Regions from separate parts of the Variovorax sp. 05T418 genome, predicted to be linked through region 2. Evidence: riboswitches for the same ligand, from Rfam matches in the RefSeq annotation. Region 2 holds a riboswitch; the other holds the start of a gene.

Region 1 (11,259 bases), on a different contig from region 2:
ACGCACATCCGCCAAGGCCGCGGCAATGAAAAAGCCGCCCGGAGGCGGCTTTTGTTCGCAATGAACAGGATCAGCGCTTGCTGAACTGCTTGCGGCGGCGTGCAGAGTGCAGACCGACCTTCTTGCGCTCGACTTCACGTGCATCGCGCGTGACGTAGCCGGCCTGGCTCAGCACCGGCTTGAGGCTTGCGTCGTAGTCGATCAGCGCACGGGTGATGCCGTGGCGCGTTGCGCCGGCCTGGCCCGATTCGCCGCCGCCATTGACGTTGACCATGACATCGAATGCTTCGAGGTTGTTGGTCAGCACCAGAGGCTGCTTGGCAATCATGATCGAGGTTTCGCGGCCGAAGAACTCTTGGATGTCCTTGCCGTTGACCGTGATCTTGCCGGTGCCCTTTTTCAGAAACACACGGGCGACGCTCGATTTGCGACGGCCGGTGCCATTGTTCCATTCACCAATCATTCTCAAGGCTCCTTACAGTTCCAGCACTTTGGGCTGTTGGGCGGTATGCGGGTGCTCTGCACCACCGTACACCTTGAGTTTCTTGATCATCGCGTAGCCGAGCGGGCCCTTGGGCAGCATGCCCTTGACGGCCTTTTCCAGGGCGCGGCCCGGGTGCTTGGCTTGCATGTCGCGGAAGTTCGTGGCCGTGATACCGCCCGGGTAGCCCGAGTGACGGTAGTAGACCTTGTCGATCGGCTTGGCGCCGGTGACGCGCAGCTGGGCTGCGTTGATGATGACGATGAAGTCACCGGTATCGACGTGAGGCGTGTAAATGGCCTTGTGTTTGCCGCGCAAACGGAGAGCAACTTCGCTGGCTACTCGTCCGAGGACCTTGTCGGTCGCGTCAATCACAAACCACTCGTGCGTCACGTCAGCGGGCTTGGCGCTGAACGTTTTGGTCATGAGTTTTCTCTATAAAGAGGGTTTGGCGAGCCCTTTTCCACGGTCGGCGTTCCTCTGACGGGAATCTCTTAGGTGGGTTTGCACATGCCCGCAGGGCGGTAATGTGTCTCCGCCGCGGGGCTACAAAAACGCTGCGAAGCCCGCGATTATACGAAGAATCGGCCAATCGGGGCAAATTTGGGCCCAGCGGCCGTCCAAGCCGTTACCATCGACCCCATGTTCAGTTACCGCCACGCCTTCCACGCCGGCAACCACGCCGACGTGCTCAAGCACACGGTGCTGATTGCCACGCTCGACCACCTGCTCGAAAAAGAAGCAGCGCTGACCGTGGTCGACACCCACGCCGGCGCCGGCCTGTACCGCCTGGACGGCGACTACGCCGGCACCAGCGGCGAGGCCGCCGAAGGCGTGCTGCGCCTGCTGGCGGACAAGAAAGCACCTGCCGCCCCGGCCCCTGCCGCCAAATCCGCCGCCAAGAAGGCCGCCCCCGAAGCCGAGGCGCCCCTGGCCGATGCGATTGCGCGCTACCTGAGCGTGATCCACGACTTCAACCCCAAGGGCGGCGCCCGCATCTATCCGGGTTCGCCTTTCATCGTGCAGCACCTGCTGCGCGACCACGACAAGCTCAAGCTGTTCGAGCTGCACCCCACCGATGCCCGCACGCTGGACGCCAACATCGCCCAGCTCGAGGCGGGCCGGCAGATCGCGGTGCTGCGCGAGGACGGCTTCGGCAGCGCCACCAAGTTCCTGCCGCCGCCCTCGCGCCGCGCGCTGGTGCTGATGGACCCGAGCTACGAGATCAAGAGCGACTACGGCCGCGTGCTCGACTTCGCGGCCGAGGCGCTCAAGCGCTTTGCCACCGGCACCTACGCCATCTGGTATCCGATCATTCCGCGCCCCGAGGCGCACGACCTGCCGCGCCGGCTCAAGACCCTGGCCACCAAGGCAGGCAAGCCCTGGCTGCACGCCACGCTCACGGTCAAGTCGAGCAAGCTGACCACCACGCCCACGGGTGAAACCCAGCGTCCGGGCCTGCCGGCCAGCGGCATGTTCCTGATCAACCCGCCCTACACGCTGAAGCCGCTGCTGGCGGCCGCGCTGCCCCAGCTGGCGGAGCGGCTGGCGCAGGACCGGAACGCCACCTTCTCGCTCGACGCGGGCGGCTAGTCCCGGCGGTCTTTCGCTGCTTCAGCGGCGGCGGCGCTGTGGCACTTTCACCTGGCGGCGCGCGGGTGCGGGCGCAGCCGCCGGCGCCTGGGCCTGCGCCACGTCTTCCTCCACCTCGGAGCCGCCGCAGCGCATGCCCTCGCGGTCGATGATCGTCAGCGCCACCTGCTTGATGCCGAGCCCGATCAGACCGATGCGCTCGGCCGCGCCGCGGCTCAGGTCGATGATGCGGCCCTGCGCATAGGGCCCCCGGTCGGTGATGCGCACCAGCACCTCGCTGCCGTTGACGAGGCTGCGCACGCAAACGCGGGTATTGAACGGCAAGGTCTTGTGGGCCGCCGTCATGGCCATCATGTCGAAGCGCTCGCCGCTCGCGGTCTTGCGCTGGTGGAACTGGATGCCGTACCACGAGGCCCCGCCGCGCTCGAAGATTTCGCGCGGGCCGCTGTCCCCGGGCACGCCGTCGTCGGCCTCGCCAATTCCCGATACCGCGAGGTCGTAGCGCACCGACGGCACGCTCGAGCGGGCCGGGGCGCCCGGCGGCACCGCCAGCTTGCGCGGCAGGGGCAGCAGCTTGGCGTCCTCCTTGTCGGCCGGCCCGCCCTCGGTGGCCGGCGGCATGGCGCAGCCGGCCAGCACGCAGGTGGCCGCGACCAGCGCAATGCGAAGCGAAGTGAGCAGCCGATGGCCTGCCCCAGGACGCCACCCCTTCAACCGAGGCGCTCCAGTACAGCCAGCGTGGCCGCCGACTGGTTCATCGTGTAGAAGTGCAGCGCCGGTGCGCCTCCACCCTGCAGGCGCGCGCACAGGTCGGTCACCACGTCGAGTCCGAAGGCCTTGATGGAGGCCGTGTCGTCGCCGAAGCCCTGCAGCCGCAGGCGGATCCAGCGCGGGATCTCGGCGCCGCAGGCATCCGAGAAGCGCATGAGCTGCGTCGAGCTGGTGATCGGCATGATGCCCGGCACGATCGGCAGGTCGAGCCCGAGCTTGCGGCTGTCGTCGACAAAGCGGAAGTACGCCTCGGGACTGAAGAAATACTGCGTGATCGCCGAGTCGGCGCCGGCCTTCACCTTGGCGGCGAAGGCCTGCAGGTCGGCCTCGGGCGAACGTGCCTGCGGATGCACCTCGGGATAGCAGGCCACCTCGATGTGGAAGTCGCGCCCGGTCTCCTCGCGGATGAAGGCCACGAGGTCGCTCGCGTACTGGAACTCGCCGCCGATGCCGTAGCCGCTCGGCAGGTCGCCGCGCAGGGCGACCAGGCGCTTCACGCCCATCGCCTTGAGCTCGGCCAACTGCTCGCGCACCGTGGCGCGCGTGGCGCCGATGCACGAGAAGTGGCTGGCGGCATCGACACCCTCGGACAGGATCTCCTGCACCGCGCCGAAAGTGCCCTGGTGCGTGGAGCCGCCCGCGCCGTAGGTCACCGAGCAGAACTCGGGCTTGCGCGCATACAGCTGCTGGCGCACCGCGCGCAGCTTGACCGCGCCTTCGGGCGTCTTGGTCGGAAAGAACTCGAAACTCAATGGAAGGCGCACCTGCGTCTCCTAGGAACCGTTCGCAGTGTCCGCGCGAACGGCGTGAATGAAAAACTCGCGGTTGCCGTCGCCGCCCGCAATGGGGCTGTCGAACCACCGCAGCACGCGCAGCCCGAGCGCCTCGCAGGCGTCGCGCAGGCGCTTCTCGACCACGGCGTACATCGACGCGTCGCGCACGATGCCGCCCTTGCCGACCTGCCCCGGCTGCAGCTCGAACTGCGGCTTGACGAGCATCAGCAGCTGGCCGTCGCCGGCCAGGAACGGCACCACGGCCGGCAGCACCAGCGTGAGCGAGATGAACGACAGGTCGCCGACGATCAGGTCGAAGCGCAGGTCGGAAGGCGCTTCGCCTTCTTCTTCCTGCAGGTCGTCCGGCGACAACGCACGCGCATTGACGCCTTCGATGGCCACCACGCGCTCGTCCTCGCGCAGCTTCGGATGCAGCTGCCCGTGGCCGACGTCGACGCCCACCACCTTCGCCGCGCCGGCTTGCAGCAGGCAATCGGTGAAGCCGCCGGTCGACTGGCCCACGTCGAGGCACAGCTTGCCGGCGGCGCTGACGCCGCTCGCCGCCAGCGCGCCTTCGAGCTTGAGCCCGCCGCGCGAGACGTAGCGCGCCTCGGCCGCGTCGTCGAGCTCGACCTCGGCGGACTCGGGCACCTCGTCGCGGTTCTTCACCACCGAGCGCCACGCGTCCGCGCTGCCCGCATCGCGCCAGCGCATGCCGCCGGCAATCAGCCGCACGGCCTGCGAACGCGACGCGGCCAGGCCACGCTCCACCAGCAATTGGTCGGCGCGCATCAGTACCGGTACGTGTCCGGCTTGTAGGGGCCGTTCTTGCTCACGCCGATGTAGGCGGCCTGCTCGTCCGTCAGCTCGGTCAGCATCGCGCCGACCTTCTTCAGGTGCAGGCGCGCGACCTTCTCGTCGAGGTGCTTCGGCAGCACATAGACCTTGCCGGCCTGGTAGGCGTCGGGCTTGGTGAAGAGCTCGATCTGGGCGATGGTCTGGTTGGCGAACGACGACGACATCACGAAGCTCGGATGGCCCGTGCCGCAGCCCAGGTTCACGAGGCGGCCCTTGGCCAGGAGGATGATCTTCTTGCCGTCGGGGAAGGTGATGTGGTCGACCTGCGGCTTGATCTCTTCCCACTCGTACTTTTCGATCGACGCAACATCGATCTCGTTGTCGAAGTGGCCGATGTTGCAGACGATGGCCTGGTCCTTCATGGCGGCCATGTGCTCGTGGCGGATCACGTCGCGGTTGCCCGTGGTGGTCACGAAGATGTCCGCCTTGTCGGCGGCATATTCCATGGTGACGACCTTGTAGCCTTCCATCGCGGCCTGCAGCGCGTTGATGGGGTCGATTTCGGTCACCCACACTTGCGCGCTCAGCGCACGCAGCGCCTGGGCCGAGCCCTTGCCCACGTCGCCGTAGCCGGCCACGCAGGCCACCTTGCCGGCGATCATCACGTCGGTCGCGCGCTTGATGCCGTCCACCAGCGATTCGCGGCAGCCGTAGAGGTTGTCGAACTTGCTCTTGGTGACCGAGTCGTTCACGTTGATGGCGCGGAACAGCAGCTTGCCCTTGGCGCTCATCTCGTTCAGGCGGTGCACGCCGGTGGTCGTTTCCTCGGTCACGCCGATGATCTCGGCCGACTTGCGGGTGTACCAGGTCGGATCGACCGCCAGCTTGGCCTTGATGGCGGCGTAGAGGATGCGTTCTTCCTCGCTGGTGGGCTTGGCGAGCACGCCCAGGTCCTTCTCGGCGCGCTGGCCCAGGTGCATCAGCAGCGTGGCGTCGCCGCCGTCGTCCAGGATCATGTTGGGGCCTTCGCCCTGCGAACCCTTGGGGCCGAAGTCGAAGATGGCGTGGGTGTAGTCCCAGTAGTCCTTCAGCGACTCGCCCTTGATCGCGAACACCGGCGTGCCGGCGGCGGCAATCGCGGCGGCGGCATGGTCCTGCGTCGAGAAGATGTTGCACGAAGCCCAGCGCACGGTGGCGCCGAGCGCCTGCAGCGTCTCGATCAGCACGGCCGTCTGGATCGTCATGTGCAGCGAGCCCGTGATGCGCGCGCCCTTGAGCGGCTGCGCCCTCGAGAATTCCTCGCGGATGGCCATCAGGCCGGGCATCTCGGTTTCCGCAATCTTGATTTCCTTGCGGCCCCAGGCGGCCAGGGAAAGGTCGGCAATCGCCTGGTCGGCGGTGGAAACGGGGGTGGGCTTGAGAACAGCGCTCATGAGAACTCCAACAAAGCTAGTTTGAAAGGTGCCACTGCGTTCGGGGAAAAGACTCACCGCGAGAACAGCGGGTGAGCGTGGTTGCGATGTGGTCCGAGCCTCACGCCTGGCGGCGCTGCAACGCTCCTCGGAACCGCGGATTGTAGACGGGGCGCCAAGGCGAGCCAACCGCCGGGGCATCCCACATGCCGGAAAGCGCAATTCGCATCCGGGGCGTACATTGACTTGACCCCAACCCCGGAAGTTCCGCCCATGCGCTTGTCCAGACTCTCCACTGCCCCTGCCCTGCTGGCCTCGGCCGCCTTCCTTCTTCTTGCCGCCGGCGCGCCGGTCCCGGCCTCTGCGCAGGCCGCCTCCGATCCGGTGCGCGTCCGCGGCACCATCGTGCGCGTCGACGCCAAGGCCCTCGTGGTCCAGGACCGCGGCGGCGAGGTCGTCAGCCTGGCGCGGCCGGCCGACATGGCCGTGTCGGAGGTCTACCCGATCAAGCTGTCCGACATCAGGCAGGGCAGCTTCATCGGCACCGCCGCCATGCCGCAGGCCGACGGCACGCAGAAGGCGCTCGAGGTGGTGGTGTTCCCCGAGGCCGCGCGCGGCACAGGCGAAGGCCACCGCCCCTGGGACCTGCTGCCGCAGAGCACCATGACCAACGCCACCGTGGCCGACCTGGCCGCGGCGCCGAAAACCGTGCGCGGCGGGCAGCAGCTGCGGCTGACCTACAAGGGCGGCGAAAAAACCGTCATCGTGCCGCCCGACGTGCCGGTCGTGACCTTCCGCCCCGGTACCGAGGCGCTGCTGGTGCCCGGCGCCAAGGTGCTGGTCAATGCGCAGGAAAGGAACGGCGTGCCTACCGCGCTGCGCGTCACCGCCGGGCGCAACGGCTTCGCGCCGCCGATGTAGCCCAAGGGAAATCCCGCAGGCAAATCCTGCCGCCGCGGCGCCGCGGGCGGGCTGCCCCGGCGTATCGTGGCGAGGCCCGGCCCGCCGGTCCTTGCCATTCACCCGTTCCTCACCCGACACAGGAGATACCGCACCATGGCCACTGCCAAGAAAGCCGCCGCGAAGAAGACCACCGCCAGCAGCAGCACCCGGGCGGCTCCCGACGCCGCCGACATGCTCGACCCCATGAAGAATCTCAAGGCCATGACCGACCGCCTGCAGGATCTCAACCTGACCGGCGGCGCGAGCAAGCTGCTCGAGAGCGGCCAAAAGGACCTCCAGGCGCTGATGCAGGCGAACCAAAAGTCCTACCAGGGCCTGCAGACCGTGGTGCAGCGGCAGACCGAGATGATCAAGAGCGCCATCGCCGAATGGCAGACGGCCGCCAAGGAAATGCCCGGCAAGGACGCCAAGGCCAACCTCGCCAAGCTCGACGAACTCGGCCGCCAGTCGTTCCAGCGCGCCATCGACGACATCAAGGAGCTGGCCAACCTGGCCGCCAAGTCGCAGGCCGATGCGTTCGAGCTGGTGCGCCAGCGGATCCAGGCCAATGTGGATGAAGTGACGAAGCTGCTGCAGCGCAAGTAAGGCGTTTTCGGCGGGTCGGGCAGGCGGCTCGGGGCTGCCTTCTAAAATCGGGCCATCCCCCCGCAGATTGCCCCATCTTGTCTTTTCTCTCCGAAACCCGCCGCCGTCGCACCTTCGCGATCATTTCCCACCCCGACGCCGGCAAGACCACGCTGACCGAGAAGCTGCTGCTGTTCTCGGGCGCGATCCAGATCGCCGGCTCGGTGAAGGCGCGCAAGGCCTCGCGCCACGCCACCTCCGACTGGATGGAAATCGAGAAGCAGCGCGGCATTTCGGTGGCTTCGTCGGTCATGCAGATGCTGTACCGCGACCACGTGATCAACCTGCTCGACACGCCCGGCCACAAGGACTTCTCGGAAGACACCTACCGCGTGCTCACGGCGGTCGACTCGGCCCTGATGGTGATCGACGCGGCCAACGGCGTGGAGGCGCAGACGCGCCGGCTGATCGAGGTCTGCCGCCAGCGCGACACGCCCATCATCACCTTCGTCAACAAGATGGACCGCGAAGTGCGCGAGCCGCTCGACATCCTCGACGAAGTGGAGCGCGAGCTCGGCATGCCCTGCGTGCCGATGACCTGGCCGGTCGGCCAGGGCAAGAGCTTCCGCGGGATCATGAACCTGCGCACGCAGGCGATGACGGTGTTCGAGTCGGGCAGCGAACGGCTGCCGCACGACTTCGAGACCATCGCGCTCACGGAGCGCGACACGCTCACCAAGCGCTTCGGCGCCGACTTCGAATCCGCCATGGACAGCATGGAACTGGCCACCGGCGCCTCGCCCACCTGGGACCGCGAGGCCTTCCTGGCCGGCAAGCAGACGCCGGTGTTCTTCGGCTCGGGCGTGAACAACTTCGGCGTGATGGAGGTGCTCGATGCGCTGGTCGACCTTGCGCCCTCCCCGCAGTCGCGCACCAGCACCACGATGGTCAACCGCCAGCCCGTGGTGAAGGAGATCCAGCCCGAGGACCGGGACTTCGCGGGCGTGGTGTTCAAGGTGCAGGCCAACATGGACGCCAACCACCGCGACCGCATCGCCTTCGTGCGCATGGCGTCGGGCAAGTACACGCCGGGCATGAAGCTCAAGGTGCAGCGCACGTCGAAGGAACTGCGGCCGACCAGCGTCGTGACCTTCATGAGCCAGCGCCGCGAGGCGGTCGAGGAGGCGTACGCCGGCGACATCGTGGGCTTCACCACGCACGGCGGCGTGCAATTGGGCGACACCATCACCGACGGCGCGAGCCTGCAGTTCACCGGCCTGCCCTTCTTTGCGCCCGAGCTGTTCATGACGGTGATCCTGAAGAACCCGCTGCGCACCAAGCAGCTGCAGCAGGGCCTGGCCCAGCTCGGAGAGGAAGGCGCCATTCAAGTGTTCCGCCCCGAGATCGGCGGGCCGATGCTGCTGGGTGCCGTCGGGCAGCTGCAGTTCGAGGTGGTGCAGCACCGCCTGAAGGCCGAGTACGACGCCGACGTGCGGCTCGAAGGCTGCCAGTACACCGGCGCACGCTGGATCACCGCCGATTCGCCGGCCGAGCTGCGCGAGTTCGTCAACGCGTACCCGCAGCGCATGGCCAAGGACGCGGCCGATACGCTGGCCTTCCTGTGCACTTCGCCCTACGACGTGCGGCTGGCGCAGGAGCGCTTTCCGAAGATCCACTTCCATCCGCTGCGGGAGCACGCGGGGCTGGCGCTGCAGAACGCGGGCTGAAGGGGCTCAGCTTCCGGTCGAGGCGTAGTGGCGCAGCCCGATGCGCCATGCGCCGAAAGCCGCCGCGAGGAACGCGAAGCCTGCGAGCGGCGACACCATGCCCACCCAGGCGGGCGCGCCCAGCGGATCCGGCTTGCCGAGGATCACGAGCGCCGGGTAGTACGCCACGCAGGCCAGCGGCACGATGAAGGTCAGCACGCGGCGGAACCACTGCGCATAGAGCGCCAGCGGGTACTGCGCCGCCTGCACGCCACCGTAGGTGAGCACGTTGGCGATCTCCAGGCTCTCGACGGTCCAGAACGACAGCGTGCCCTGCAGCACCAGGATGCCGAGGAACAGCGCGATGCCGCCGGCCATGGCGAACAGCGCGACGGCCACGGCGCCGGGCGTCCATGCGATGTCGGCCTGCACGGTCGCGAACACCAGCACGCTCAGGCCCTGCAGCAGCCGGCCCAGGCGGCTGATGCGCACGTCGTGCCCCATGAGCTGCAGCGCCAGCGGGCGCGGGCGCAGCAGCAGCCGGTCGAAGGTGCCGGTGCGCAGGAACTCGGTGCCCAGCACGTCGAAGCCGCGCCCCAGCGCGTCGGCAATCGCGAACATGCAGTTGACCAGACCGTAGAACAGCGCCACTTCGCCGATGGCCCAGCCCTGCACTTCGCCGAAGCGATGGAACAGCGCCCAGACGCCAACCACCTCGATGCCTGTGCCGAGGAACTGGCCCAGGGTCAGCAGCAGGGCGGACGCCGGGTACCTGGCCTGGCCGCTGATGGAGGCGGCCATGAGGCGGAAGAAGAGAGGGAGGGCGCCCATCTTCAGTGGCCCTCGCCGCTGTTCAGGGCACGTGCACAGGCCACCGGGTACTTCCCTCCGCGAATGTCCCCCGGGCTTCGCCCTCCTCCTTGATTTCGCTGCGGGAAGCACCCAGTGTCCTGTGCACACCTAGCGCGGTCGTTGTGCTGATCGATCAACGACCGCACTGCCCAACGCTCACGTCGATGGGGTGCCTTGCGCAGCGAAATTAAGGAGGAGGCCGCAGGCCGGGGGACATTCGCGGAGCAAGGTACCCCGTCGGCGGGAGCGCGCCCCGAACAATGACGTATCGTGAAGGAACAGCAAGTCACCCTAACCCCCCTGCACCTGCAGACTGCGCATCGTGCGCCCCATTGCCAGGCGGCCGAACGCGACCAGCACGGCGATCCAGAAGCACTGCAGCCCCAACGCACCCATGGCATGCCAGCCGCTCAACTGCCCGAAGTACAGCCGCGCCGGAATGTCGAACAGCCCCGCCAGCGGCTGCACCAGCAGCGCGGCCTGCCAGGCGTCGGGCAGCAGCGCCAGCGGCAGCAGGTTGCCCGAGAACACGATGACCACGGGGGTGGCCACCGCGCTGATGCCGCGCTCGTTGAGCGCCGCCGTGGCCGCCACGTTGAGCAGCATCACCATCGCGGTGGACAGCAGCAGCGCGAGCCCGATCGACAACAGGAACGCCAGGCCGGCCATCGCATTCGCGGGCGGCTGCCAGGCCCATTCGCCGAGGCCCGCCAGCGGCAGCGCGACCGCCGCGAAGGCCGCCATCAGCGCCACGCGCGGCAACAGCCGCGCTGCGATCCAGCCGGCGCTGCGCGCGAACCACAGCGCGTACGCATCCACCGGCCGCAAACGGTCGTAGGCGACCGCGCCGGTGCGCACGGCCTGCGCCACCTCCGGGTCGCCGAGCCAGGGCAGCAGCACCAGCAGGCCTTGTGCGAGCCAGGTGTAGCTGACGGCCTGGGCGAGCGACATCGGCGACGCCGCGCCTGCGACGGCGCTGCCGCCGTAGAACGCCGCGAACACCATCACCTTGATGCCGCCCCACCAGCACTGCGTGGCAAAGCCGGCGAGCGCCGCCGTGCGGTACTGCAGCATCTGCATGAAGCGCGACACGAAGGCCGCGGCATAGGGGCGCAGCAGCTCGCGCGGGCTCACGCTTCGGCCGCTCCGTGCATGGCATAGAAGCGAGCGATCACGGCCTCGATGGCCATGCCTTCGAGGCGGATGTCTTCCACCGCGTGTTCGGCCGCGATGCGCGCGATCAGCGCGGGGGCGGAGGTCAGCGCGGGATCGAAGTCGAGCACCAGCGTCTGGCCGTTGCGCATGTGCACCGTGGCGCCGGGCACCTGGTCGGGCAGCGCCGCGTC
Region 2 (11,259 bases):
CCCGGCAAGCGCCTGTACCTGTTCGGCACGGGCACGGGCCTCGCACCATTCATGAGCATCATCCGCGACCCGGACACGTATGAGAAGTTCGAGCAGGTCATCCTGGTGCACGGCGTGCGCCAGGTCGACGAGCTGGCCTACCACGACCTCGTGACCGACCACCTGCCCAAGCACGAGTTCCTGGGCGAGATGGTCGAGAAGCAGCTGCTCTACTACCCGACGGTCACGCGCGAGGAATTCCGCAACCAGGGCCGCATCACCGACCTGATCGAGACCAACAAGCTCACCGACGACCTCGGCCTGCCGCCGATCAACCCGGTGGAAGACCGCGTGATGCTGTGCGGCAGCCCGGGCCTCCTGGTGGACCTGAAGCACATCCTGGAGAAGCGCGGCTTCAAGGAAGGCAACACCTCGACGCCGGGCGATTTCGTCGTCGAACGCGCCTTCGCCGAAAAATAAGCCCGGCACCGCGCACGATGGCCGACAGCCGCACCGCCGCCAAGCCCCAGCGCCGCACCGGCGTGCGCGAGGCCGCGGCGCAGGCCACGCGCGACAGCATCCTGAAGTCGGCGACCAAGGTGTTCGCGAAGTACGGCTACGACGGCGGCAGCGTGGAGAAGATCTCCAAGGCCGCCAAGTCGTACGACCGCATGATCTACTACTACTTCGGCAGCAAGGAGGGCCTGTTCATCGCGGTGCTCGAAGGCATCTACAAGCGCATGGACGACGCCGAGGCCGCCATTGCGCTGGACGCCTCGCGGCCCGTGGAGGCGCTCACCGAAGTGATCCGCTTCGTGCTCGGCTACTACCGCAAGAACCCCGAGTTCGTGACGCTCCTGAACACCGAGAACCTGCACAAGGGCCGGCACATCTCGAAGTCGCTGCGGGCGCGCGAATACTCGTCGCGGGCGGTGGCGATCATTGCCGAGATCCTGGCCAGCGGCGCGGCCCAGGGCCTGTTTCGCCGCGACCTGAACGCGCGCGACATCTACCTGCTGATCGCGTCCACCGGCTACTTCTACACCTCGAACCGGCACACGCTCACGGCCTTCCTCGGCGAGCCGCTGGAGTCGCCCGAGGCGATCACGCACTGGGAAGACTTCGTGATCGAGACCGTGCTGCGCACCGTGCGCGCAGACGACCTGCAGGAGCAGGACACTCACACCCCACCCCACGACGAGGACACCACCAAATGGCAGAAATCGCAGCCGGCGCAAAGTCGGGCAAGGTCGTCATCAAGAACATAGGGCTGCTGCTCTCGGGCGACATCGACAAGCCCATCCTGGACGCCGACACCATCGTGGTGAACGACGGCCTGATCGTGGCGGTCGGCAAGGAAAAGGACTGCGACCTCGAAGGCGCGCAGACCGTCATCGACGCGAAGAAGACCTGCGTCGCGCCCGGTCTGATCGACAGCCACGTGCACCCGGTGTTCGGCGACTGGACGCCGCGCCAGGGGCAGATCGGCTGGATCGACTCCACCATGCACGGCGGCGTCACCACCATGATCTCGGCCGGCGAGGTGCACCTGCCCGGCCGGCCCAAGGACATCGTGGGCCTGAAGGCGCTGGCCATCACCGCGCAGCGCGCCTTCGACAACTTCCGCCCCGGCGGCGTGAAGGTGCTGGCCGGCGCGCCGGTGATCGAGAAGGGCATGGTCGAAAGCGACTTCAAGGAACTGGCCGAAGCCGGCGTGGGCCTGCTCGGCGAAGTGGGCCTGGGCTCGGTGAAAGCCGGCTACGAGGCCAAGGAGATGGTGGCCTGGGCGCGCAAGTACGGCATCCAGAGCACGATCCACACGGGCGGCCCGTCGATCCCGGGCTCGGGCCTGATCGACAAGGACGTGGTGCTGGAGGCCGACGCCGACATCATCGGCCACATCAACGGCGGCCACACCTCGCTGCCCGAGGCGCATGTGTGCGAGCTGTGCGAGAAGAGCTCGCGCGCGATCGAGATCGTGCACAACGGCAACGAGAAGGTGGCCATTGCCGCGGCCAAGGCCGCGCTCGAGCTCAAGTGCCCGCACCGCGTGATCCTCGGCACCGACGGGCCCGCGGGCTCGGGCGTGCAGCCGCTGGGCATCCTGCGCATGGTGGCCATGCTGTCGTCGATTGCAAACATCCCGGCCGAACTGGTGTTCTGCTTTGCCACCGGCAACACGGCGAAGATCCGCAAGCTCAACTGCGGGCTGGTCGAAGTGGGCCGCGACGCCGACTTCGTCTTCATGGACCGCGCGCAGCATTCGCCCGCGCCGGGCCTGCTCGAGAGCGTGCAGCTCGGCGACATCCCGGGCGTGGGCATGGTGATGATCGACGGCATCGTGCGCTGCGGCCGCAGCCGCAACACGCCGCCCGCGACCGAGATCCCGGTGGTGCTGCCGGCGGCGCACTGAGGCGCCTTCGGCTCAGGGGCTGCGCCGCGGCTTGAAGACGAGGTGCCGCGCGGCCAGGAAGTTGACCGCCATTCCCGCGCAGCTGCCGGCCGCAACGCCGAGTGCGGGCACCCACGGGCCTTCGAGCCAGTGCAGCACCAGCACATAGGCGCCGTAGTTGACGACCGCGCCGCCCAGCATGGTGGCGAGATAGCCGAGGTACTCGCGCACGATCGGCGTTGCGGCGCCCAGGGCGCGCCGCGCCGCGAAGGTGTAGCGCCGGTTCAGCGCCCAGGTGGTGGTGGCGGCCGCCAGGAAGGACAGCACGCGCGCGCCGTACCAGCCCAAAAGCGGCGCCGCAAGATACAGCACGGCCACGTCGACCACCAGTCCGATGACCCCGACCACCGCAAACGCCAGGAACTCGCGGCCGGCCTTCATGGCTTGCGGCGGAACTGCCCGACGCCGGGTATCGCGAGGTAGCGCAGCCGCTTGGCTTCGCGGCGGGCGAGCCGGATCGCGTGCATCACGACGCCGCACACCATCGACAGCATGGCGGCCAGCATGGCGCCGGTCGCCAGCACCGCCGTGGGGAGCCGGGGCACCAGGCCGGTGTGCAGGTAGGTGAGCAGCAGCGGAATGGCCAGCGCGATCGCGCCCGCCGCGAGCACTGCCGCAAGGATCGAGAAGAACTGCAGCGGCCGCTCGCTGATGAACAGCTTGCAGATGGTCTTCAGGATGCGCCAGCCGTCGCGGTAGGTCGAGAGCTTGCTGTGCGAGCCTTCGGGCCGCGTGCTGTAGGCGGTGTCGAACTCGGCATGGGGCATGCGCAGCTCGAGCGCGTGCACCGTGAGCTCGGTCTCGATCTCGAAGCCCTGCGAGAGCGCCGGGAACGACTTGGCATAGCGGCGCGAGAACACGCGGTAGCCTGAGAGCATGTCGGTCAGGCCGCCGCCGAAAAGCTGCGCCACGGCGCCCGTGAGCAGCCGGTTGCCGAAGCGGTGGCCGGCGCGGTAGGTGAGCGCATTCTGCCCATCGTCGACGCGGCAGCCCACCACCATGTCGAGGTTGCGCTCCACCAGCGCATCCACCAGCCGCGGCGCGCTGGCCACGTCGTAGGTGGCGTCGCCGTCGACCGTCACGTACACGTCGGCCTCGACGTCGGCGAACATGCGCCGCACGACGTTGCCCTTGCCGGGCGCGGCCACGTGCGTCACCGTGGCGCCGCTCGCGCGCGCGATGGCGGCCGTGTCGTCGGTCGAGTTGTTGTCGAAGACGTGGATCTCGGCCTCGGGCAGCGCCGCGCGGAACTGCGCGACCACCTGCGCGATCGACAGCGCCTCGTTGTAGCAGGGGATCACCGCCGCGATGCGGATCGGGGCGCGGGCGGCGGCGGATGGGTTGTCGTCGATCATGGTGCGGTCGAGAGAATGCGGTAGACCCGGCCACCGTCTTTTTCGTACAGCAGGGCGAAATGTTCGTCGAAGCCGGGCCGCGTGGCCAGCGTGGGCACCATCGACGTCGGCATGACGATGGCCGTGAATCCCTTGGCGGCCAGCTTGCGCGCCATGTCGCCCGGAAGCAGCAGCAGGAAATCGCGGTAGCGCCACGGGCCGAGCGTATCGCCCCAGATCGGATTGGGCCCGTAGTAGATCGCCTCGTTCAGCGCGATCTGGTAGACGCGCCCGTCGGCATGCTGGCGCAGGTAGTCCATGGCGGCATAGCCCGGCACATGCTGGCGCAGGAAAGCCTCGCGGGTTTCGGGCGTGGGCGAGATCATCGCCACCTTGCCCGCGGTCTGGCGCAGCGACACCGCGGCCAGCGCGGCCAGCAGCAGCACGACGATCCAGTCGCCGGCAAGGGCCAGGCGTCCGGCGGGTGCGGCGGCGGCAGGCGCGGCCTCCACCGGCCCGCCCTTGGCCCCGAAGACGCGGCGCACGCCCGCAGCGATCGCGCCGAACAGCACCTGCCAGCCGATGGCCGCCATCAGCGCGAGCAGCGGGAACGAGGCCGTGAGGTAGCGCGGATAGCGCGAAGTCAAGAGCCACACGGCCACCGAATAGAAGCAGAACCAGCCCGCGGCGCGCAGCGCGGCCGAGCGCTTCCACAGCAGGCTGAACGGTGCCAGGAACACGGCCCAGATCAGCGCGTTGGGCCGCGCCGCATGGTCGCGCACGTCGGCCACCTGCTGCACGTAGTCGGCCGGGATCCAGTCGGTGAAGCCGAACACGCGCGCGCCGATGGGGTTGAACGGGTCGCCGGTCATGATGGCGTTGCGCGCGTACCAATAGACGCACGGGACCAGGAAGCAGAGCAGCGCCAGCGCCCAGGCCTTGGGCCGGCGCTCGTGCCACACCACAAACAGCGCCACCAGCGGCAGGAAGGTGAGCGCCTGGTACTTGGATCCCGCGGCCACGCCCAGGCAGAACGCCGCCAGCCCGAGCCAGCGCGTGCCGCCCGGCAGCGGCTCTGATTCACGCCACCACCACAGCGCCACGCAGGCACTGAGCACGAAGAGCGCCACGCCCATGTCGATCAGCGCGTTCGAATAGTCGCCGATGCCGATCCAGATGGCCGCGCCGATGCAGGCCGTGAGCCGGTTCGCATGCTGGATGCCGAGGCGGTAGACCATCACCGCCGAAATCACTCCGGCCAGCGCATTGAGGAAGTGCGGCAGCACGTCGTCGCCCAGCTGCAGCGCGGCCGCATAGAGCAGGTTGTAGTTGTAGGGGAACCAGGGGTAGCGCAGCCACTCGTGGATGCCCAGCGAGCCCTGCTGCGCCACCTGCCGCGCATAGGGCAGGTGGTACATCAGCTCGTCGAAGGCGGCGGGCGGCGCGAGCGGCGCGACCAGCGCGGGCAGCGCCACCAGGGCCAGCGCGATGGCGGCGATCCGTTCGGCGCGAGTCCATGGCGCGGCGGGAGCACCAGCGACGTGCAGCGCCCGCACTTCGCGCCACCAGGGCCGCAGCTGCAGTGCGGCCGCCAGCACGCCGGCGGCAATCAGCGCCACGGTGGCGCCCGGCTTGAACGCGCCGAAGATCGCGAGCAGCTGGAAGGCGCAGATGAAAAGGCCCACGCCCAGGGCCGCCGCCATGGCCGCCTCGAGCCCCGCGTCCCGGCGCGGCGGCGGCGCCAGGCGCGCCAGCAGCGCGCGGCCGAAGCCCCAGCAGCCAAGCACAAAGACCGCCAGTGCCGCATAGTGCGCGGCGGCAAACATCAGCTTCTGAATAACAACTCCCGGCGCCGGGCGGCCACGCCGGCCGGCAGGTTCAAAGGTTCGGCGCCAGCAGGCGCTCGAGTTCGGATTCGCTGGTCCGGCGCCGCGCCGCCTGGTCCTGCAACTGGTCGTGCCCGATCTTGCCGACGTTGAAGTAGGTCGACTCGGGATGGCTCAGGTAGAAGCCGCTCACGCTGGCGGCGGGCATCATAGCGAGGCTTTCGGTCAGCGTCATGCCAATGTCCGCGCAACCCAGAAGGTCGAACATCGGGCGCTTCACGCTGTGGTCGGGGCAGGCCGGGTAGCCAGGCGCGGGGCGGATGCCGCGGTATTTCTCGGCGATCATGTCCTCGTTGCTGAGGCCCTCTTCGGGCGCATAGCCCCAGAGGTCGGTGCGCGCGCGGTGGTGCAGCGATTCGGCAAAGGCCTCGGCCAGCCGGTCGGCCAGCGCCTTGAGCATGATGGCGGAGTAGTCGTCGAGGTCGTCGATGAAGTACTTCTCCTTCTTCTCGACGCCCAGGCCCGCCGTCACTGCGAACACGCCCACGTAGTCTTTCAGCCCGCTGTCCTTGGGCGCGACGAAGTCGGCCAGGCAGCGGCTCGGGCGCATCACGCCGTCGATCACCTGCTTCTCGGTCTGCTGGCGCATGCCGTACCAGGTGAGCGCGACTTCGCTGCGCGTCTCGTCGGTGTAGAGCTCGATGTCGTCGTCGTTCACCGTGTTGGCGGGCCAGAAGCCGACCACGCCGCTCGCGCTGAGCCAGCGGCCCTCGATCAGGCGCTTGAGCATGCGCTGCCCATCGGCATACACGCGCACGGCCTCGGTGCCGACCACTTCGTCTTTCAGGATGGCCGGGAACGGGCCCGCGAGATCCCAGGTCTGGAAGAACGGGCCCCAGTCGATGTACTTCGCGAGCTCGGTCAGGTCGAAGTTCTTGAACAGGCGCCGGCCAATGAACTTGGGCACCGGCGGCGTGTAGCCGGACCAATCGACCGGCGTCTTGTTGGCGCGCGCCTTGGCCAGCGGCCACAGCGGCACCTGCTTCTTGTTGGCATGCTGCGTGCGCACCTTCTCGTAGTCGGCGTTGATCTCGTCGATGTACGCGGTGGCCTGGTCGCTCAGCAGGCTCTGCGCCACGCTCACGCTGCGGGAAGCGTCGGGCACGTAGACCACCGGGCCTTCGTAGTGCGGCGCGATCTTCACTGCCGTGTGCACGCGGCTGGTGGTGGCGCCGCCGATCAGAAGCGGAATCTTCCGGATGCGGAAGTGGTCGTCCTTCTGCATCTCGCCGGCCACGTACTGCATTTCTTCGAGGCTCGGCGTGATGAGGCCCGACAGGCCCACGATGTCCGCGCCCTCGACCTTCGCCTTGGCAAGGATCTCGTGGCACGGGACCATCACGCCCATGTTCACCACTTCGAAGTTGTTGCACTGGAGCACGACGGTGACGATGTTCTTGCCGATGTCGTGCACGTCGCCCTTCACGGTGGCGATGATGATCTTGCCCTTGGTGCGCACGTCGCGGCCCGCGGCCTCGTCCTGGCGCTTTTCTTCCTCGATGTAGGGAATGAGGTGGGCCACGGCCGACTTCATCACGCGCGCCGACTTCACCACCTGCGGCAGGAACATCTTGCCCTGGCCGAACAGGTCGCCCACGATGTTCATGCCGTCCATCAGCGGCCCCTCGATCACGTGCAGCGGCCGCCCGCCCTTGGCGAGGATCTGCTGGTAGGCCTCTTCGGTGTCTTCGACGATGAAGTCGGTGATGCCGTGCACCATGGCGTGCGAGAGGCGCTGGTTGACGTGCACCGGATGCTCCGGCGTGCCGCGCCATTCGAGCTTCTTGCTGTCGTCCTTGGCGCCGCTCTTGGCGGTCTCGGCCACTTCGACGAGGCGCTCTCCCGCATCGGGGCGGCGGTTGAGCACCACGTCTTCCACGCGCTCGCGCAGCGTCGGTTCGAGGTCGTCGTACACGCCCACCATGCCGGCGTTGACGATGCCCATGTCCATGCCCGCCTGGATCGCGTGGTACAGAAAGACGGTATGAATGGCTTCGCGCACCGGGTCATTGCCGCGGAAGCTGAAGCTCACGTTGCTCACGCCGCCCGACACCTTGGCGCCTGGCAGGTTCTCTTTGATCCAGCGCACGGCATTGATGAAGTCGACCGCGTAGTTGTCGTGCTCCTCGATGCCGGTGGCAATCGCGAAGATGTTGGGGTCGAAGATGATGTCCTCAGGCGGAAAGCCCACCTCGTCGACCAGGATGCGGTAGGCGCGCTCGCAGATCTCGATCTTGCGCTGGTAGGTGTCGGCCTGGCCTTTTTCGTCGAAGGCCATCACCACCGCGGCGGCGCCGTAGCGCCTCACGAGCTTGGCCTCGTGCTTGAACTTGTCGACCCCCTCCTTCATGGAGATGGAGTTGACGATGCCCTTGCCCTGGATGCAGCGCAGGCCGGCCTCGATCACCTCCCACTTGGAGCTGTCGACCATCACCGGCACGCGCGCGATGTCGGGCTCGCTGGCAATCAGGTTCAGGAAGCGCACCATCGCGGCCTTGCTGTCGAGCATGGCCTCGTCCATGTTGATGTCGATCACCTGCGCGCCGTTCTCCACCTGCTGGCGCGCCACGGCCAGGGCGTCCTCGAACTGGCCGTTCAGGATCATCCGTGCGAAGGCCTTGGAGCCGGTGACGTTGGTGCGCTCGCCGATGTTGACGAACAGCGACCCGGCATCGATGGCCACCGGCTCGAGGCCGGACAGCTTCATCGGGGGGACGCGGGGCGTGGAAACTTCTTCGCTCATGGGGGCTCACCTGGGCAGGAAAAAACGTCAGGTGAGCGTCGTTTGTTGCGGCTTGCGCCCCGGCCGGCGGGGCGCCTTCCAAGCCTGACGGCGGGCCTCTTGATGCGGGCCGCCGCTGCAACGCTCCTTGGAAGGGAGCGCAATTTTACCGGCTGCGGCAAGGGCCGCGGCCGCCAGGGTCGTTCAGGCGCCCTGCCTGGCCGCCGCTGCCGGGCCAGTCTTGGCGGGCGCGGCCGAGGCCGGCAGCCCGAACACCCGGTCGAAGCCCCAGTTGAAGACGAAGGTATAGATCAGGAAGAACACCACCAGGCCCAGGTCCATCACCAGCGCCTGCCACAGCGTCACGCCCAGGCCCCAGGCGAACAGCGGCACCAGCACCGCGATCAGCCCGCCCTCGAAGCCGATGGCATGCGCCATGCGCCGGCGCACGCTGCGCCCACGCACCGCCTGGCGCGACTCCCAGCGCTCGAACAGGGCGTTGAAAACCAGGTTCCAGATCACGGCAATGACCGAGGCGGCCACCGCGAGCACGCCCGAATGGCCGAGCCCGGCGTCCGTCATCAGCGCCAGCCCGGCGCTGGCGGCCACGATGGCGATGCCTTCGTAAAGGCTGATGTAGACGACGCGGCGCTGAAACCCCTGCATGGCTTTTCCCCTGGCAAATGAAAACGATGGCTGGACTTTATTTGCTGTTTGCTGATATAAAAAGTCAACTTATTTCAGTTTTATTGATAGATCAGCCGATGGCTTTCTCCAGCGACAACGTCGAGGTCTTCCTGGCCGTGATCGACCACGGCTCCTTCTCGGCCGCGGCGCGCGCGCTGCGCAAGGTGCCCTCGGCCGTCAGCATGGCGATTGCCAACCTCGAGGCCGAACTGGCCCTGCCGCTGTTCGACCGCAGCGGCCGCGAGCCGCAGCCGACCGCCGCCGCCCGCTCGCTGGAGCCGCAGGCGCGCCTCCTGGCGGCGCAGCTGAAGCAGCTTCAGGTGCAGGCCCTGGCGCTCACGCAGGGCCTGGAAAACCGCCTCACGCTGGCCATTGCGCCCGAGCTGCTGGCCGCGCCCTGGAGCGGGCCGCTGGCCGCGCTGGCCGAGGAATATCCGCTGCTGCAGGTCGAGGTGCTGGCCGCGCCGCAGGCCGATGCGCTGGCGCTGCTGCACAGCGGCCGCGCGCAGCTGGCGCTGGTGTTCGAGCGCCCGAGCCTCGACGGGCGCGAGGGGTTCCAGGAAGTCGGCAGCGACACCATGGTGGCCGTGATGGCGCCCGGCCATCCCGTGCTGCTGGCGGCCGCCGGCGAGCGGCTGCGCGAGGAGCACCTGACGAACACCCGGCAGATCGTGGTGGCGGGGCGCGATCTCGCCACCAGCGACCCGCGCTTCGTGTTCGCGCGCCACGTCTGGCGCACCGACAACGCGCTGGCCGCGCTGAGCCTGATCACGGCCGGCCTCGGCTGGGGCTGGCTGCCGCGCAATTTCGCCAGGCCGCACGTGGCCGCCGGCGCGCTGGTCGAGATTCCGTTCGAGAACCTCAGCAACGGGCTCGACCTGTGGGTCGACGTGGTGTGGTCGCGCGAGCGGCCGCTGGGGCTGGGAGCTCAGCGCTTCGTGGCGCTGATCGCGCGCGACCGGCAGGCGGCGGCGGGCATTTCCGCCGCCGACGATCCGCGGGGCTGATCAGTCGCGGTGGCCGTGACCACCGCCCTTTCCATCGCCACCATGGCCGTGGCCGCCACCCCTGCCGCCGCCTTCACCGCCGCCATGCGGGCGTCCGCCGCCACCGGCGCCGGGCCGGCCACCGCCCGGATGCATCTGCGGCTGGCCGGGCGGCGGTCCGGGCCGGAAGGCCGGCTGGGGCCGCGGCGGCTTGATGCCCGGGTCGGCCGGCGGGCGGTAGCCCGGCCCCGGCCGTGGCGGGCGGTAGCCCGGTCCGGGTTGCGGATGGAAGCCAGGCCCCGGCGCGGGCTTGAACCCCGGGCCCGGCCACGGCCTCGGCTGCCAGGCCGGCCGCACCGGCGGCGGGGGACGCCAGCCGGGCATCGGCGGCGGCGGCGGCCGGCCGCCCCACCAGCGGCGCTCGCCGTACCAGGGCCGGTCGCGGTAGTAGTCGGCCCAGTAGCTGCCGATCACGAACGTGACGACGGGCACGCCAATCACCGCGGCGTAGCTGGCCAGCGGCACGCGCCGCTCCTGGTAGGCGTAGTCCAGGCTCCGGGCCCAGACCCAGCCGCGCCCGCCGTCGGGCAGCACCACGTCGCACCAGCTGTAGCCGCCGGTACAGCCGATCACGTCGAGCGGCTGGCCCGGCCCGAGCCGCGCCACCAACGGATAGTCGCCCGAGGGCCCGGCCCGCAGGTTGACCGCGCCGCGCGTGAAGGCCTGCTGCGCCGCGGCCGCCAGCGGCAGGGCCAGCGCAACGGCGCCGATGCCGATCCAGCGCATGGAGAGTTTGTTGTTCATGACGAGGCTTCCTTTGCGCCGCCAGCCTAGGCGGCGGCCCGGATGCCGTCAATCAGCCGGGAGCGCGACAGCGCCGGGCGCCGGTCAGGCTGCTTCGCGGTAGAAGCCGTTGTTGTTCAACAGCCGGCCTGTCATCGGCGCCACGGCTTTGCCGATGGCCGCGATATGGTCCGGCGTGGTGCCGCAGCAGCCGCCCACGATGTTGACCAGCCCTTCGGCCGCGAACTCGTGCAGCAGCCGCGAGGTGACGTCGGGCGTCTCGTCGAAGCCGGTCTCGCTCATCGGATTGGGCAGGCCCGCGTTCGGATAGCAGCTGATGAAGGTGTCGCCCGCCACCTTGGCCAGTTCCTGGATGTAGGGCCGCATCAGCGCCGCGCCCAGCGCGCAGTTGAGCCCGATGGCCAGCGGC

The links. A riboswitch is a leader RNA that binds a small molecule or an ion and turns the genes downstream of it on or off. The one in region 2 is predicted to bind S-adenosylhomocysteine.
Region 1: another riboswitch for S-adenosylhomocysteine. It lies ahead of ahcY (adenosylhomocysteinase); the one in region 2 lies ahead of metH (methionine synthase).

What each region holds. Positions count from the first base shown of each region.
Region 1 covers NZ_JBFTLJ010000017.1:33,347-44,605, reverse strand. Annotated here, with positions in the region: gene rpsI (30S ribosomal protein S9) at 71-463, opposite strand; gene rplM (50S ribosomal protein L13) at 476-907, opposite strand; gene AC1DMS_RS26585 (23S rRNA (adenine(2030)-N(6))-methyltransferase RlmJ) at 1,124-2,074, shown strand; gene AC1DMS_RS26580 (septal ring lytic transglycosylase RlpA family protein) at 2,096-2,695, opposite strand; gene metF (methylenetetrahydrofolate reductase [NAD(P)H]) at 2,785-3,609, opposite strand; gene AC1DMS_RS26570 (TlyA family RNA methyltransferase) at 3,619-4,410, opposite strand; gene ahcY (adenosylhomocysteinase) at 4,410-5,849, opposite strand; S-adenosyl-L-homocysteine riboswitch at 5,916-5,984, opposite strand; gene AC1DMS_RS26560 (hypothetical protein) at 6,102-6,749, shown strand; gene phaP (TIGR01841 family phasin) at 6,885-7,376, shown strand; gene AC1DMS_RS26550 (peptide chain release factor 3) at 7,454-9,082, shown strand; gene AC1DMS_RS26545 (ABC transporter permease) at 9,089-9,892, opposite strand; gene AC1DMS_RS26540 (ABC transporter permease) at 10,205-11,047, opposite strand; gene AC1DMS_RS26535 (ABC transporter ATP-binding protein) at 11,044-11,259, opposite strand, start outside.
Region 2 covers NZ_JBFTLJ010000009.1:160,102-171,360, forward strand. Annotated here, with positions in the region: gene AC1DMS_RS19225 (ferredoxin--NADP reductase) at 1-459, shown strand, start outside; gene AC1DMS_RS19230 (TetR/AcrR family transcriptional regulator) at 477-1,247, shown strand; gene AC1DMS_RS19235 (amidohydrolase family protein) at 1,193-2,392, shown strand; gene AC1DMS_RS19240 (GtrA family protein) at 2,405-2,812, opposite strand; gene AC1DMS_RS19245 (glycosyltransferase family 2 protein) at 2,809-3,786, opposite strand; gene AC1DMS_RS19250 (ArnT family glycosyltransferase) at 3,783-5,591, opposite strand; gene metH (methionine synthase) at 5,644-8,358, opposite strand; S-adenosyl-L-homocysteine riboswitch at 8,421-8,529, opposite strand; gene AC1DMS_RS19260 (PACE efflux transporter) at 8,578-9,039, opposite strand; gene AC1DMS_RS19265 (LysR family transcriptional regulator) at 9,138-10,067, shown strand; gene AC1DMS_RS19270 (SH3 domain-containing protein) at 10,068-10,850, opposite strand; gene AC1DMS_RS19275 (homocysteine S-methyltransferase family protein) at 10,935-11,259, opposite strand, start outside.